DNA from 3 places in the Streptomyces sp. NPDC006739 genome. Region 3 is predicted to be linked to each of the others. Evidence: riboswitches for the same ligand, from Rfam matches in the RefSeq annotation. Region 3 holds a riboswitch; each other region holds the start of a gene.
The links. A riboswitch is a leader RNA that binds a small molecule or an ion and turns the genes downstream of it on or off. The one in region 3 is predicted to bind cyclic di-AMP.

Region 1: another riboswitch for cyclic di-AMP. It lies ahead of ACFYMM_RS30185 (transglycosylase family protein); the one in region 3 lies ahead of ACFYMM_RS33260 (M23 family metallopeptidase).
Region 2: another riboswitch for cyclic di-AMP. It lies ahead of ACFYMM_RS32010 (C40 family peptidase); the one in region 3 lies ahead of ACFYMM_RS33260 (M23 family metallopeptidase).

Annotation. Positions count from the first base shown of each region.
Region 1 is NZ_JBIAGM010000017.1:137,769-142,628, reverse strand. It holds gene eno (phosphopyruvate hydratase) at 1-1,119, opposite strand, end outside; gene ACFYMM_RS30185 (transglycosylase family protein) at 1,472-2,176, opposite strand; cyclic di-AMP (ydaO/yuaA leader) riboswitch at 2,180-2,366, opposite strand; gene ACFYMM_RS30180 (transglycosylase family protein) at 2,549-3,589, opposite strand; gene ACFYMM_RS30175 (cytochrome P450) at 3,758-4,860, opposite strand, start outside.
Region 2 is NZ_JBIAGM010000020.1:17,669-22,528, forward strand. It holds gene ACFYMM_RS32000 (ATP-dependent Clp protease proteolytic subunit) at 78-725, shown strand; gene ACFYMM_RS32005 (hypothetical protein) at 733-1,041, shown strand; cyclic di-AMP (ydaO/yuaA leader) riboswitch at 1,345-1,567, shown strand; gene ACFYMM_RS32010 (C40 family peptidase) at 1,571-2,044, shown strand; gene ACFYMM_RS32015 (ATP-binding protein) at 2,107-2,565, opposite strand; gene ACFYMM_RS32020 (helix-turn-helix domain-containing protein) at 2,789-3,649, shown strand; gene ACFYMM_RS32025 (DUF397 domain-containing protein) at 3,659-3,883, shown strand; gene ACFYMM_RS32030 (8-amino-7-oxononanoate synthase) at 3,936-4,860, opposite strand, start outside.
Region 3 is NZ_JBIAGM010000021.1:117,985-122,844, forward strand. It holds gene ACFYMM_RS33245 (MarR family winged helix-turn-helix transcriptional regulator) at 1-388, opposite strand, end outside; gene ACFYMM_RS33250 (dihydrofolate reductase family protein) at 450-1,580, shown strand; tRNA gene ACFYMM_RS33255 (tRNA-Met) at 1,646-1,719, shown strand; cyclic di-AMP (ydaO/yuaA leader) riboswitch at 1,996-2,164, shown strand; gene ACFYMM_RS33260 (M23 family metallopeptidase) at 2,172-3,203, shown strand; gene ACFYMM_RS33265 (aldo/keto reductase) at 3,290-4,237, shown strand; gene ACFYMM_RS33270 (PrsW family intramembrane metalloprotease) at 4,306-4,860, opposite strand, start outside.

The DNA.
Region 1 (4,860 bases), on a different contig from region 3:
GACGTCCTCGGTCTCGCCGGAGCGGTGCGACATCATGCACTTGAAGCCGTTGCGCTGGGCCATCTCGACGGCGTCCAGGGTCTCGGTCAGCGAGCCGATCTGGTTCACCTTGACGAGCAGGGCGTTGGCGGTGCCCTCCTCGATGCCGCGGGCCAGGCGCTCGGGGTTGGTGACGAACAGGTCGTCGCCGACGATCTGGACCTTGTCGCCGAGCTTGTCGGTGATGACCTTCCAGCCGGCCCAGTCGTCCTCGAACAGCGGGTCCTCGATGGAGACCAGCGGGTAGTCCGCGACCAGCTCCTCGTAGTACTCGGTCATCTCGGCGGCCGAGCGGGACTTGCCCTCGAACTCGTACCTGCCGTCCTTGTAGAACTCGGACGCGGCGACGTCGAGGGCCAGCGCGATCTGCTCGCCGGGAACGTAACCGGCCTGCTTGACGGCCTCCAGGATGAGGTCCAGGGCGGCGCGGTTGGACTCCAGGTTCGGGGCGAAGCCGCCCTCGTCACCGAGACCGGTGGACAGGCCCTTGCCCTTCAGGACCTTCTTCAGGGTGTGGTAGACCTCGGCACCCCAGCGCAGGGCCTCGGAGAAGGACTCCGCGCCGATCGGGGCGATCATGAACTCCTGGATGTCCACGTTGGAGTCGGCGTGCGAGCCGCCGTTCAGGATGTTCATCATCGGCACCGGCAGCAGGTGCGCGTTCGGGCCGCCCAGGTAGCGGAAGAGGGGGAGGTCGCTGGCCTCGGAGGCGGCGTGGGCGACGGCGAGGGAGACGCCGAGGATGGCGTTGGCGCCGAGCGAGCCCTTGTTGTCGGTGGCGTCCAGGTCGAACATGGCCTGGTCGATCAGGCGCTGCTCGGTGGCGTCGTAGCCGACCAGCTCCGGGCCGATCTGCTCGATGACGGCGAGGACGGCCTTCTCGACACCCTTGCCCTGGTAGCGGTTCGGGTCACCGTCGCGCAGCTCGATGGCCTCGAAGGCACCGGTGGAGGCGCCGGACGGGACGGCGGCACGACCCGTGCTGCCGTCGTCGAGGCCGACCTCGACCTCGACCGTGGGGTTGCCTCGGGAGTCCAGGATTTCCCGGGCTACGACGACGTCGATGGACGGCACGAGCATCTCCTTCTTGGATGTGACGCTGTTGGTGCGGGGCTGTCTGCCTTGCGGCGGTGCCTTGCGACTAGAGCCTAACCGTCCCGGGGGCATCGGCCACCGACCGACCGCCCCGTGGACAAGGAGACGGTACCTATTGTTCACGTCCGGAACAAAGGGGGTCGGCGAAGAAGAGCGGATGGCGGGCGGGCGAAGAAAAAACCCCGCCCCGGTGCGTACGGGGGGGAACGCACCGGGGCGGGGGCCCGTGGGGACGGGAGGGGCGGCCCTCACGCGCTCTCCACCGTTGGGGGGCGGCGGAGGTGAGGACGCTGTGGTTCGGCTGTCGGCCGCGTATCGCCTCGGGGGCGGCCGTCGGTTACTTCAGGTGCAGCTGCTGGCCGGGGTAGATGAGGTTCGCGTCCTGGACGATGTCCTTGTTCAGCTGGAACAGCTTCTCCCAGCCACCGGCGACCTTGTGCTTCTCGGCGATGGAGCTGAGGGTGTCACCCTTGACGACCTTGTACTCGCCGTCGCCCTTCTTGACCTTCTTGCCGGTCGGGGTGGTGACGGTCTTGGTGGCGGCGGGACGCTCGCTGGAGCGGTTGGCGGCCTGCTGCTCGGTGGAGCGGGTGGTGGTGGCGCTCTTCGACGCGCTGGAGTTCGACGAACCGGAGTTCGACGAACCGGCCGCGCCGGCACCGTTGTAGGCGGCGCCGGACAGACCCGTGCCGCAGACCGGCCAGGCACCCTTGCCCTGGGCGGCGAGGACCTTCTCGGCGACGGATATCTGCTGGGCCTTGCTGGCCTGGTTGGCCTGCGCGGCGTACTGCGTGCCGCCGTACGCGGCCCAGGTGGAGGCGGAGAACTGCAGACCGCCGTAGTAGCCGTTCCCGGTGTTGATGGACCAGTTGCCGCCGGACTCGCACTGGGCGACGGTGTCCCACTCGGAGGCGGTGGCGGCGGAGGCGTTGCCGGCCGCCATCAGCGGGGCGGCGACGGCGGCGCCGGTGACACCGGCGAGTGCGATGACGCGAGTGGCCTTGGACGGACGACGGTGCTTGCCCTTGCCGGAAAACAGCATGGTGGATCCCCTCACCGACGCCTGCGAGGTGAGCTGTCGGGTTCGGGCCGGTTGAGTTGCCCGGCCACACCTCCCTGGGAGGCGTGGCTCCACCCCTAGCCGGTTCCGGTCGTGGGCCCCGAAGGGCCTCAACCACCGGACCCGGCACTTACCTTGGGTCCCCCGCTCCTGCCTACGGCGCTTGACGCGACGACTGTTCCCGGGCGGCCGCTGGCAGGATTCGGCGTTGCGACAGCCGGGGCTCGTGGTGACGAGCGGTCATGACCGTAGACAGGTGATCCGGCGAATTTCAAAGACGATCAGGGCTTCTGAGACTCATCCCACACTTTCACCAAACCGGACAATCGGCATGAAGTGGGGCGTCAACTCCGCCTACTTTTGGGCCGTTTCCGTACCGACTTCCAGGGTCTGACCGGGAGCGATGTTGTTCGGGTCGGTACCGATGGCCGCCTTGTTGGCCGCGTAGAGCGCGCGCCATCCGCCGTCGAGGCCGAGGGAGTCGGCGATGGAGGCGAGCGAGTCGCCGTCGCGGACGGTGTAGGTCCCGTCGGCGCGGGAGGCGTGACGGCCCGAGGCGTTGGAGCTTTGACCGTTTGTCACGCTTTTGTCCGTGACCTCGTCGGCACTGTCGCCACGGTGACGGCCGCCGCTGCTGAGCGCCCCGGTGTCGACCAGCGCCCAGGAACCGACGGTCTGCTGTGGATTGTCCGAGTCGTCGGCCTCGGGGGCGACCGTGGGCGAGCTGTCGGTTCCCTGCGAACTTCCGGATCCGGAAGATGCGGACTTGTCCGACTTCGTGCTGCCGGTGGGGGTGTCGGAGGTGCCACTTGCGGCCCCCTTGCCCGCGCTCTCCCCCTTGCCCGTGCTCGCCTTCGCACTCGGCGTCGGAGTGGCGGACGACGAGGAACCGGACGACTTGCCCGACGAGGAATCGGAGGAAGAGGACGAGTCGGACAGGCCCGAGGAGTCGGAGGAGCCCGAGGAGCCGGACGAGCCGCCGGATCCCGTGACGCCGGTGTCCACTGCGACCGAGCCGGAGTTGGAGGTGAGACCGGAGAGCAGGGCGCAGGTGGCCCACGGGGTGGTGCCCTGGTCGGCGAGGATCTTCTCGGCGACCGAGATCTGCTGCGAACGGCTGGCCTGGTCGGGCGTGGACGCGTAGTCGAGACCGCCGTACTTGTCCCAGTTGTCCTGGGTGATCTGGAGGCCTCCGTAGTATCCGTTTCCGGTGTCCGCGCTCCAGGAACCGCCGCTCTCGCACTGGGCCACCTTGTCCCATGTGGTGCCGTCGGCCGCGTTCGCGGAGGCGGCGCCGAGGAGCGGGATGGCGATGGCGGATCCGGTCACCCCGGCCGCGACGAGGAGGGCCGGAGCCTGACGGGGGCGACGGTGACGACCGTTCCCGGAGAGCATGCGGAAGCCTTTCGTGCGACAGCGGTGACCCGCGCGGCGGGTACTGTCGACACCGCCGCGCTGATGGGTGAACGTATCGGCAGACGATCACTTGTCACAAGTTAATGCCGCGCAGATCACGTGAAGATCACAGAGTTGAACTTCCCTCACGTCAGTGCGGCGCGGGCGCTAGCGGACCGGGCCGAACTCCACGGGAAGGGTGCGCAGCCCGCGCATGATGAGCCCTCCCCGCCAGCGCAATTCGGCAGGATCTTCCGCCAGTTGGAGATCGGGCAGCCGGGTGAGGAGAGTTGCCAGCGCGGTCTGTCCCTCCAGCCGGGCGAGCGGGGCGCCGAGGCAGTAGTGGATGCCGTGGCCGTACCCGAGATGCTGGTTGTCCCGGCGGGCGAGGTCCAGGGCGTCCGGGTCGGCGAACCGCTCCGGGTCCCGGTCGGCGGCCGCGAGCACGACGAGGACGGGGTCCCCGGACGCGATGTCCTGCCCCCCGAGGGTGAGCGGCCGGGTCGCGAACCGCCAGGTCGCGATCTCCACCGGGCCGTCGTAGCGCAGCAGTTCCTCGATGCCGGTCTCCAGCAGGTCCCGTTCGCCCCGGGCGAGGGACGCCTGGAGGCGGCGGCGCTGACCGGGGTGGCGAAGGAGCGCGTAGGTGCCGTTGCCGATGAGGTTGACGGTCGTCTCGAACCCGGCGAACAGCAGGATGAAGGCCATCGCCGCGGCCTCGTTCTCGGTGAGGTGCTCACCGTGGTCGGAGGCGCGGATGAGACCGGAGATCAGGTCCTCGCCGGGGGCTGGCGTGGCGGGCAGTGACTCGCGCTTGCGGTGGATCAGCTCGGCGAGATAGCCGCGCATCTTCTTGACCGACCGCGCGACCCCGCCGCGCGGCCCGCCCGCCTGACCGGCCTTCGTGTGGCGCAGCATCATGCCCGCCCAGTCACGGAAGTCGTCCTGGTCCTCGCGCGGGACGCCGAGCAGGTCGCAGATGGCGTAGATGGGCAGCGGGAAGGCGAACTCGTGGATGAGGTCGGCGGACCCCCGCGCGGCGAACTGGTCGATGAGGTGGTCGGTCAGCTCCTGCACCCGGGGCGCGAACTCGGCGACCCGGCGGGGGGTGAACGCCTTGCTGACCAGCCGGCGCAGTCGGGTGTGGTCCGGCGGGTCGATGTTGAGCAGATGTGTCATCAGCTCGGCCTTGCGCTCGCCCGGGATCCCGGTCTTGCCCTTGGCGTGCGCGGGCTCGTCGTGATGCGCCGGGTTCTTGCTCAGCCGGGAGT
Region 2 (4,860 bases), on a different contig from region 3:
TCATAACGTCACGTACGTACTGTACATTTTGTACAGACGCTGAGCCGTAGGAGGCTCCGCCCGAGGAGGGGTATGCCATGCCCGCACCGTTCACCCGGCCGTCCGCCCGCTACGTCCTGCCCGAGTTCACCGAGCGCACGAGCCAGGGACAGCGCACGCTCGACCCGTACGCCAAGCTGCTCCAGGAGCGCATCGTCTTCCTCGGCACGCCCATCGACGACATCTCGGCGAACGACGTGATGGCACAGCTGATGTACCTCGAACACGCGGATCCGGACCGGCCCGTCGCGCTGTACATCAACTCCCCGGGCGGCTCGTTCAGCGCGATGACGGCGATCTACGACACGATGCGGTACGTCACCTGCGACGTGGACACCCTCTGCCTGGGGCAGGCCGTCTCCTCGGCCGCGGTGCTGCTCGCGGCCGGCACACCGGGCAGGCGGCAGGTGCTGCCGGGCGCCCGCGTGGTCGTCCAGCAGCCCTCGCTGGACGAGCCGGTGCGGGGCCAGCCCAGCGATCTGGTCCTGCAGGCGGAGGAAATGGTGCGGGTCCGCGCACTGCTGGAGGAGATGCTCGTCCGGCACACCGGGCGCACCCCGGAGCAGGTGCGGGAGGATCTTGAGCGGGATCTCGTGCTGGACGCGCCTGGCGCGTTGGAGTACGGGGTGGTGGATGGGATCGTCCCCAGCCACAGGATCCCGCCCGGCACCCCGGACGCGAGGTGAGCCGCAGATGCTGCCACCGGAACTGCCGCCGCTGCCCGCGCTGACCCGGGCCGAGGGTGAGTTGATCGACCGTTACCTTGAGGCGGTCGACCTGCTGGGCCGGATCAACCCAGCTCAGCACGGCGACACCTACAGCGGTCTGCGGGCCGCCCAGGCGCTGGTGCGCAAGGCGGCCGAGCTGCGCGACGCGCTCGCCCTGATGCACCGGCGGGGCGAGGCGGAGTTGCACGCGGCCACCTTGGCGCGGGCGCTGCGGGTGCTGGACGGCGAGCGCCGTACCGCGCGCGTCACCGTGCCCCCGGACGGCGCCGGTTGACGCTTGCACCCGCGCCACTGAACTGAAACGACCCAAAAGACGTACCCCTGTTCGGACTAGCCGCGCATCCTTTTTCCGGTGTTCCGATGTTGCGAAGAGGCCCGTACGAAAACCGCGGGAAGCGACATCTGCCCTGGTCAGAGGCTGCGCTGCCGTCCCGTCAGGGGCTCGCACCCAGTGCTGTCCACCCAATTGGGCGAGTGGTGAGTAACACCACAAATCCCCGGTTGCGTTGGGATTTTCGTACAGCTGTGGGTGAAGATCCCTGTCTGACGACAAGCCCCCGCCACAGCGGCGGGGCGGTCCGTGCGGACGCCGAATCCTGCCGCCGCCCGGATGACCGGTCGACAGGAGTGGATCGGCAGGAGTGGAGGACCCAGGCAAGACGGGTCGCCGGAACGGACGTTCACCAGTCCATCTGTTCGTTCCGAGCGGTCCTTGGGGTGAAGCCGTGGCAACGCGGCCGGGCAACTTCGCCAGCCCGAATCCGACAGGTCATCCTTCACAGGCGGCTGACGAAGGGTTGCGCATGACTGCGCTCAATCGTGTCCCGTCGCTGATGGTCCGGGCCGGTACGGCCTCGGCCTTCGCCATCGCCGCCGTCGGCGGCTCGGTCGTGGTCCCGGGTGTCGCCACCGACGCCTCGGCCGCGACCGTGGCCACCAAGGCGCTGCAGATCGCGGCGTCCAAGAAGGGATCCCCGTACGCGTGGGGCGCCACCGGGCCCCGCAGGTTCGACTGCTCCGGGCTGACGCTGTACTCGTTCAAGAAGGCGGGCAAGACCCTGCCCCGGACGGCCGCCCAGCAGTACAACAAGACCCGCCACATCTCGGCCGGCAACCGCCAGGCCGGGGATCTGGTGTTCTTCCACTCGGGGTCCAGCGTCTACCACGTCGGCATCTACGCCGGGAAGGGAAAGATCTGGCACGCCCCGAGGACCGGGGACGTGGTGCGGCTGCAGAAGATCTGGACCAGCAGCGTCTGGTACGGCCGGGTGAACTGACCCGGACGGGCCGTCACGGGCCCGATGAGCAAGGGGCGGCGGAGCCAGGGCCCGGCAAGGCCCTACGGCTCCTGCTGCCCCGCCGTCGTCACCGGGTGGGCGCGGACGGTCCAGGGCAGTTCGATGGAGACGGTCTTGCCCCCTTCACGGGTCGGCCGGACCCGCATCCGGCCGCCGCACTCCGCGGTGAGCCAGCGGATGATGACCATGCCGCGCCCGTTGTCCTGCTGCACCGCGGCGGGAAGTCTCTTCGGGAAGCGCGGGTGACTGTCCGTCACCCCGATGCGCAGCTGTTCGTCGCGGTGGAGGGCGATGTCCACCGTGAAGGTGGGCGACTGGCCGAAGGTGTGCTGGACGGCGTTGGTGACGAGCTCCGAGACGATGAGCCGTACGGTGTCGGCCGCTTCCGTGTCCGAGGGCAGGCCCCATTCGGCGAGCGTGCCCACCACGTACGAACGGGCCGCGGAGACCGAGGCGGGATCGCTCGGCAGGGTGACGGATGCTTCCAGATGGTCTGCCATGGCGACGTCGTCCCTTTCCCGCGGGACCGCAGTCCACAAGCAGCGGATGGTTCGAGTACGGTCCCGGACTGGTGCTTCGCCGCCAGACTGCCATCAGCGGACGGTCACGACGAGCGATCCACCGAGATATGCATATATCTGTCGCTCGAAGCGGTGAACTCTGCGACGGCAGACGGTATTCGGGCGGCCCGTAAGGAGTAATGGCGAGTAAGGAGTTGGCCCCATGCAGAACGGTCCCGCGGTGCGCCGCCGGAAACTGGGCGCGGAACTGCGCGCGCTGCGCACCGGCGCGGGTCTCACCAGCGGTGAGGCGGCCCGTCTGGTGGGCTGGCACCAGTCGAAGGTCAGCCGTATCGAGACCGGCGCCAGTGGCGTGAAACCGGCCGATGTGCGGTTACTCCTGGACGCCTACGGGGTCCGCGACGGCCAACTGCGCGAGTTGCTGCTGGTGTTGGCGGGTTCGGAGGACAGACGCGGCCGGCATCACTGGTGGCACGCCTACCGGGGGGTGCTGCCGCCCACCTACCGGGACTTCATCAGCCTGGAGTCGCAGGCCGGCGGGATGCGCACGCTGGAGACCTCGGTCGTCCCGGGGCTGCTGCAGACGCCCGAGTACGCCCGCGCGGTGACCCGGGCGGCCGTGGACGCGCTGGACGAGGAGGGGCTCGACGCGCTCGTCGAGGTGCGTCTGGCCAGGCAGGACGTGCTGCGCCGGGATCCTCCGCTGGTTCTGGACGCCGTACTGGACGAGGCCGTGCTGCGGCGCGAGGTCGGCGGTCCCGAGGTGATGGCGCGGCAGCTGGAGCGGCTGATGGAGGCGGCGCGGCTGCCCCAGGTCAGGCTCCAGGTCCTGCCGTTCGCCGCCGGGGCACACATCGGCCTCACCGGCCCTTTCGTTATTTTCTCATTTCCGAGCACTTCTGATCTGGACGTGGTTGTTCTAGACCAGTTGACGAGTAGCCTCTACCTCGAACGGAAAGAAGACCTCCAGGCCTACTCGGAGGCCTTCAACGCTCTTCAGGCCCTGGCCCTTTCACCCGAGGACACGTTGGATCACATCGCCGGGATAGGTGACGGCGCGTAAGGAGGCACCATGACCGCAATGCCTCGGAACGTACCTTCCAGTACCGATCTGCACGACGTGCGCTGGCTGCGCAGCAGCTACAGCACGGGAGCGAACAACTGCGTGGAGACGGCCCGGCCGCACTCCGGTCCGCTGACCGGGCTGCTCGCCGTGCGCGACTCCAAGGACCCGGCCGGACCCGCGCTGCTCTTCTCCCCCGGGAGCTGGGCGGACTTCGTCGCCGCACTCCGATGACCGGGTACTGACCGGTTCCCGCCCGGGCGACGCACGGCCGTGTCACGCCGACTCATGGTCGCGTCTCGCCGATCACACGTACAGCGCGTTCGATCTCGGCCCCGGAGAGGTCCGCGCGGGCGGTCAGCCGCAGCCGTGAGATGCCGTCGGGCACGGAAGGAGGACGGAAGCAGCCCACGGCCAGGCCTGCCGTACGGCAGTCGGCCGCCCAGCGCACGGCCCCCTCCGGGGACGGTGCCCGCACGGAGACCACCGCGGCGTCCGGACGCACCGCCTCCAGACCCGCGGCGGTCAGGCGCGCGTGCAGTTCCGCGGCCACCGCGCGGGCCCGCGCCGCCCGCTCCGGCTCACGGCGCAGCAGCCTGAGCGCCGCCAGCGCCGCGCCCGCCGCCGCCGGGGCCAGACCGGTGTCGAAGATGAACGTCCGGGCCGCGTTGACCAGGTGGTCGACGACCCGGGCGGGGCCGAGCACCACACCGCCCTGGCTGCCCAGCGACTTGGACAGCGTGGCGGTGACGACGACGTCCCCGTCCCCGGCGAGTCCGGCCGCGTACGGGGCTCCCCGGCCGCCGTCGCCCAGCACGCCGAGCCCGTGCGCGTCGTCCACGACCAGCCCCGCGCCGTGTTCCCGGCACGCCCGGGCCAGCTCGGCCAGGGGCGCCGCGTCTCCGTCGACCGAGAACACCGTGTCGGAGACGACGACCGCGGGTCCCTCGTGGGTGCCCAGCACCTTGCGCACCCCGTCCGGGTCGGCGTGGCCGACCACCTGGGTGGCGCCCCGGGCGAGCCGGCAGCCGTCGATGAGCGAGGCGTGGTTGCCCGCGTCGGAGACGATGAGCGAGCCGTGCGGGCCCAGCGTGGTCACCGCGGCGAGGTTGGCGGCGTAGCCGGAGGAGAAGACCAGGGCCGCCTCGAAGCCGCAGAAGTCGGCCAGCTCGCGCTCCAGCTCCGTGTGCAGCTCGGTGGTGCCGGTGACC
Region 3 (4,860 bases):
TGAGGTGGTCGAACAGGGAGGCGCGTACCGTCTCGACATGCCCCGGGGCCGTACGCTCCAGGACCGCCATCCCCTCCTCGGTGAGCGCGGCGATGCTGCTTCGCTTGTCCCACCGGCAGTCCTCCCGCCGCACCAGGCCGTCCTTCTCCAGCCGCGTCACGGCGTACGTCAGACGGCTGCGGGTGATCTTCGTCCGCTCGGCCAGATCGGTCATCCGCAGCCGGTGTTCGGGCTGCTCGGAGAGGTTGGCCAGGATGGAGTAGTAGAGGTGCGGCATGCCGGCGTCCTGCTGGAGCTGCCGGTCGATCGCGTCCTCCAGGAGGTGCGTCGCGGCGACGTACGCACGCCAGGCGCGTTGCTCGTCGGGGGTGAGCCAGCGGGTCGTCATGCTGCCAGTGTAGGTTTGTTTCAAACTTGAACCAAGACCGCCTCCGAGAGCGAGCGCGCCGATGCCCCTGCCGTACGTCCTGCTGTCCGCCGCCGTCTCCCTCGACGGCTACCTGGACGACACCGGTCCCGAGCGGCTCCTGCTGTCCGGCCCGGCCGACTTCGACCGGGTCGACGAGGTGCGGGCGTCCGTCGACGCCATCCTGGTCGGCGCCGGCACGATCCGCGCCGACAACCCCCGGTTGCTGGTCAACAGCCCCGCCCGGCGCGCGGCCCGGCTCGCCGCCGGCCGGCCCGAGTACCCCCTGAAGGTCACCGTCACCGCCTCCGGCGACCTCGACCCCGAGGCCAGGTTCTGGCACACGGGCGGCGAGAAGATCGTCTACACGACGGACCACGGAGTCGACCGCGCGGGCGGCCTGGGCGTCGCCGCCGACGTCGTCACCCTCGGCCCCGACCTCGACTGGCGCGCCCTCCTCCAGCACCTGCACGACGTGCGCGGCGTACGGCGGCTGATGGTCGAGGGCGGCGGAACCATCCACACCCAGCTCCTGCAGCAGGGCCTCGCCGACGAACTCCAGCTCGTCCTGGCCCCGCTCTTCGTCGGGGACCCGGCCGCCCCGCGGCTGTTCGGACCGGGGGCGTACCAGGGCGGACGGCTGAGGCTCGTCGAAACCCGCCGGATCGAGGACGTCGTCCTCATGCGCTACGAGCCCACAGCCCCCGGCACCGGTGCGACCCCCACCGCCGCCGACCGCCGCTGGCTGCGCACCGCCTGCGAGCTGGCGGCGCTGTGCCCGCCCTCCGGGACGGCGTTCAGCGTCGGCGCGGTGGTGGTCGCCGCCGACGGCACGGAACTGGCGCGCGGCCACTCCCGGGAGGGCGACGACCCGGTGGTCCACGCGGAGGAGGCGGCCCTCGCCAAGACCGACCCCGCCGACCCGCGCCTTGCGGGCGCCACGGTCTACAGCAGCCTGGAGCCCTGCGCCCGCCGCGCCTCCCGCCCCGCGCCCTGCGCCGAACTGATCCTCCGGGCGGGCATACGGCGCGTGGTCACCGCCTGGCGGGAACCGGACACCTTCGTGGCGGCGGCCGACGGCACGGGCGTGCTCACGGACGCGGGCGCGCAGGTCGTGGTGGTGCCGGAGTACGAGGACCTGGCGAAGGCGCCCAACGCCCACCTGCCGGCCTGAGCGGACCCCCCCCGGTAAACGGGTGTGCGGGCCGCCCCGCGGATGGCGTACACTGGTGTCAACGACGCGGGGTGGAGCAGCTCGGTAGCTCGCTGGGCTCATAACCCAGAGGTCGCAGGTTCAAATCCTGTCCCCGCTACTGAAGGCTCAGGGCCGGAATCCAGTACATGGATTCCGGCCCTGAGTGTTTGTCCATGCGCGGCCCACGCGCGCCCCCACGCTCGGCCCCACGCCCGGCCGCGTGCGCGCCTCGCGCCGAGCCGAGGCCAACTCGCCCGATTTTCATCCCTCATGGCAGGTAAGTCCCCCTGCGAAAAGATTAATGATCAAGCAGTAGAGCTTGGAAACTGACAGGTAGGTCTATTAACGTTCGATAACGCAGCGCGGTTGTCCCAGCCGTCACAAGAGGCGGCTCCGTGCGCACGCGCCGAATCCCGCAAGGGAACCGGGGAACCACCACCTTGGGGTGAATCACGCGGATACCGCCGCGAACTCGCAGAGTCCACGGCAGGTATACGCGCGTAGGAGACCTTCCCGCTCCGAACCCGTCAGCTAACCCGGTAGGCGGCGGAAGGAGAGGAGTGCGCCCGCGTGGCGTCCAACCAGCCTGCCCCAGCAGCCCCGTACATGCCGAGTCAGCGCGACGGTGAGACCTTCGGCTACGGCGGCCCCGGCACCGATGAGGGCCCGTGGGAGGAGTGGAACCCCACCGAGGACTCGCTCAACCCGGTGCGCGGCAGGCACCGCGTCGGCAAGCAGCGCGGGGGCGGACTCGCCCGCAGCTCCACGGTCCTGGGCGTCGGCGTCATAGCCGCCGTCGGCGCGGGCGGCATGGCCAGCGCCAACACGGGCAAGCCGCCGGTATCCATCTCGCTGCCCGACCTGTCCTCCGTCACCTCCCTGTTCGGTGAGCACTCCGGCGCCTCCAAGGCCCCCGCGAGCGCCCTCGGCAACGTCGCCACGGTCTCCACCGAGAGCGGCAGGAGCGGCTCGGCCGGGGAGACGCTGCGCAACAGGATCATGGCGCAGGCCGGGCGGCAGCAGGGCCAGGCCGACAGCAAGGCGGCCGCCGCGGCCGTGGCCGCCGCCGACCAGCAGGTCGCCACCGCCGCCGCCAAGGCCGAGAAGGAGGCCGCAGCCAAGGCCGCCGACGCCAAGCAGCAGGCGGAGGCCGACGCCAAGAAGCAGGCCGAGACCGCCAAGCTCGCCCAGCTGGCCACGCAGTACCAGCTCCCGGTCGTCTCCTACACGATCACCGGCACCTTCGGTCAGGCCGGCTCCATGTGGTCCTCCGGCTACCACACCGGCCTCGACTTCGCCGCCCCCACGGGCACGCTCATCAAGGCGATCCACAGCGGCACCATCACCGAGGCGGGCTGGGCCGGCGCCTACGGCTACCGCACGATCCTCACCCTCGACGACGGCACCGAGCTGTGGTTCTGCCACCAGTCCTCGATCAACGTCAAGGTCGGCCAGAAGGTCGCCACCGGCACCGTCATCGGCCGCATCGGCGCCACCGGCAACGTCACCGGCCCCCACCTCCACCTGGAGGTCCACCCCGACGGCCAGCCCACCGGCATCGACCCGATGCCCTGGCTGCGCAGCAAGGGCCTCAACCCCTGACCGTCCCCTTCCCTCACGTCCCTCTTCACGCAGAGTTCGCACGACCGGCGGAATGAGTCCTCCTGTTGTGCTCGTTGAAGAGGGACATGACTGTTTCTCTGCGCAAGCTCGGCTCCTCCGACCTCGAGGTCTTCCCGCTCGCCCTCGGCGGCAACGTCTTCGGCTGGACCGCCGACGAACAGGCCTCCTTCGCCGTCCTCGACGCCTACGCGGCCGCGGGCGGCAACTTCGTCGACACCGCCGACTCCTACTCCGCCTGGATCGAGGGCAACCAGGGCGGCGAGTCCGAGACGATCATCGGCAAGTGGCTGAAGGCCCGCGGCAACCGCTCCGACGTCGTCATCGCGACCAAGGTCAGCCAGCACCCGGAGTACCAGGGCCTGTCCGCGGCCAACATCAAGGCCGCGGCCGACGCCTCCCTGCGCCGTCTGGACACCGACTACATCGACCTCTACTACACCCACTTCGACAAGCCCGAGGTGCCGGTCGAGGAGATCATCGGCGCCCTCGACGAGCTGGTGAAGGCGGGCAAGGTGCGGCACATCGCCGCCTCCAACATCAGCGCCGAACGCCTCCAGGAATCCCTGGACTTCTCCGACCGCGAGGGCCTGGCCCGGTACGTGGCGCTCCAGCCGCACTACAACCTGGTCTCCCGCGACACCTACGAGGGCGCCCTGCGTGACCTCGCCGCCCGCACGGGCCTCTCGGCCGTCCCGTACTTCGCGCTCGCCTCGGGGTTCCTCACCGGCAAGTACCGTCCCGGTACGACGGTGGACAGCGCGCGGGCGGGATCGGCCGCCAAGCACCTCGACTCCGAGCGCGGCCGGCAGGTCCTCACCGCCCTGGACGAGATCGCCACCGCCCATGACGCCCCCGTGGCCACGGTCGCCCTGGCCTGGCTCACCGCCCAGCCGACGGTCGTGGCCCCCATCGCCTCGGCCCGCACGGTGGAACAGCTGCCGGCCCTGCTGGGAGTGGCGGAGCTGACGCTCTCGGAGGCGGAGGTCGAGCGCCTGACCCAGGCGTCGGCCTGAACTACGACCGGTACGGGTTGTAGGGGGTGTACGGGTCGTACGGGTCGTAGCCCAGGCGTCGGCCTGAACTACGACCGGTACGGGTTGTAGGGGGTGTACGGGTCGTACGGGTCGTATGCGGCGTGGTCCACCGCCGGATACCCGTATCCGTACCCGTACCCGTATCCGTACCCCTGGCCGTACCCGTACCCGTACCCCTGCCCGGCCCGGGGCACCGTGGCCGCGGTCAGGGCCGCGTACTCCAGGGCCGGCCGCGCCACCTGCCGCCGGCTCCACAGCTCGGTCAGCAACTCCCCTTCGCGTACGGCGAAGTCGGCGCCCGCCCGCCCGCGCCGCCCCCGGTACCGCAGGAACGCCAGCGAGGTGGCGTAGGCCTCGTAGCGCGCCACCTCCCGCGCCGCGGACCTGCCCCCGCAGTGCCGGGCGGCGTACTCGCGGGCCGTCCGGCGTGCCCGCATCGAGCCGAGCGCGAGCGGCTCGGCGGGCCCCAGCCACCCGGCCAGGACGTACGCCGGCAGCTCCGTACGCACGGTCCGCAGCTCCCGCTGCCGCGACCAGACCGCCAGCCAGGTCAGCAGCCCGAACGCGGGCACCATGAACGCCCCGTACACGGCGAAGAACCC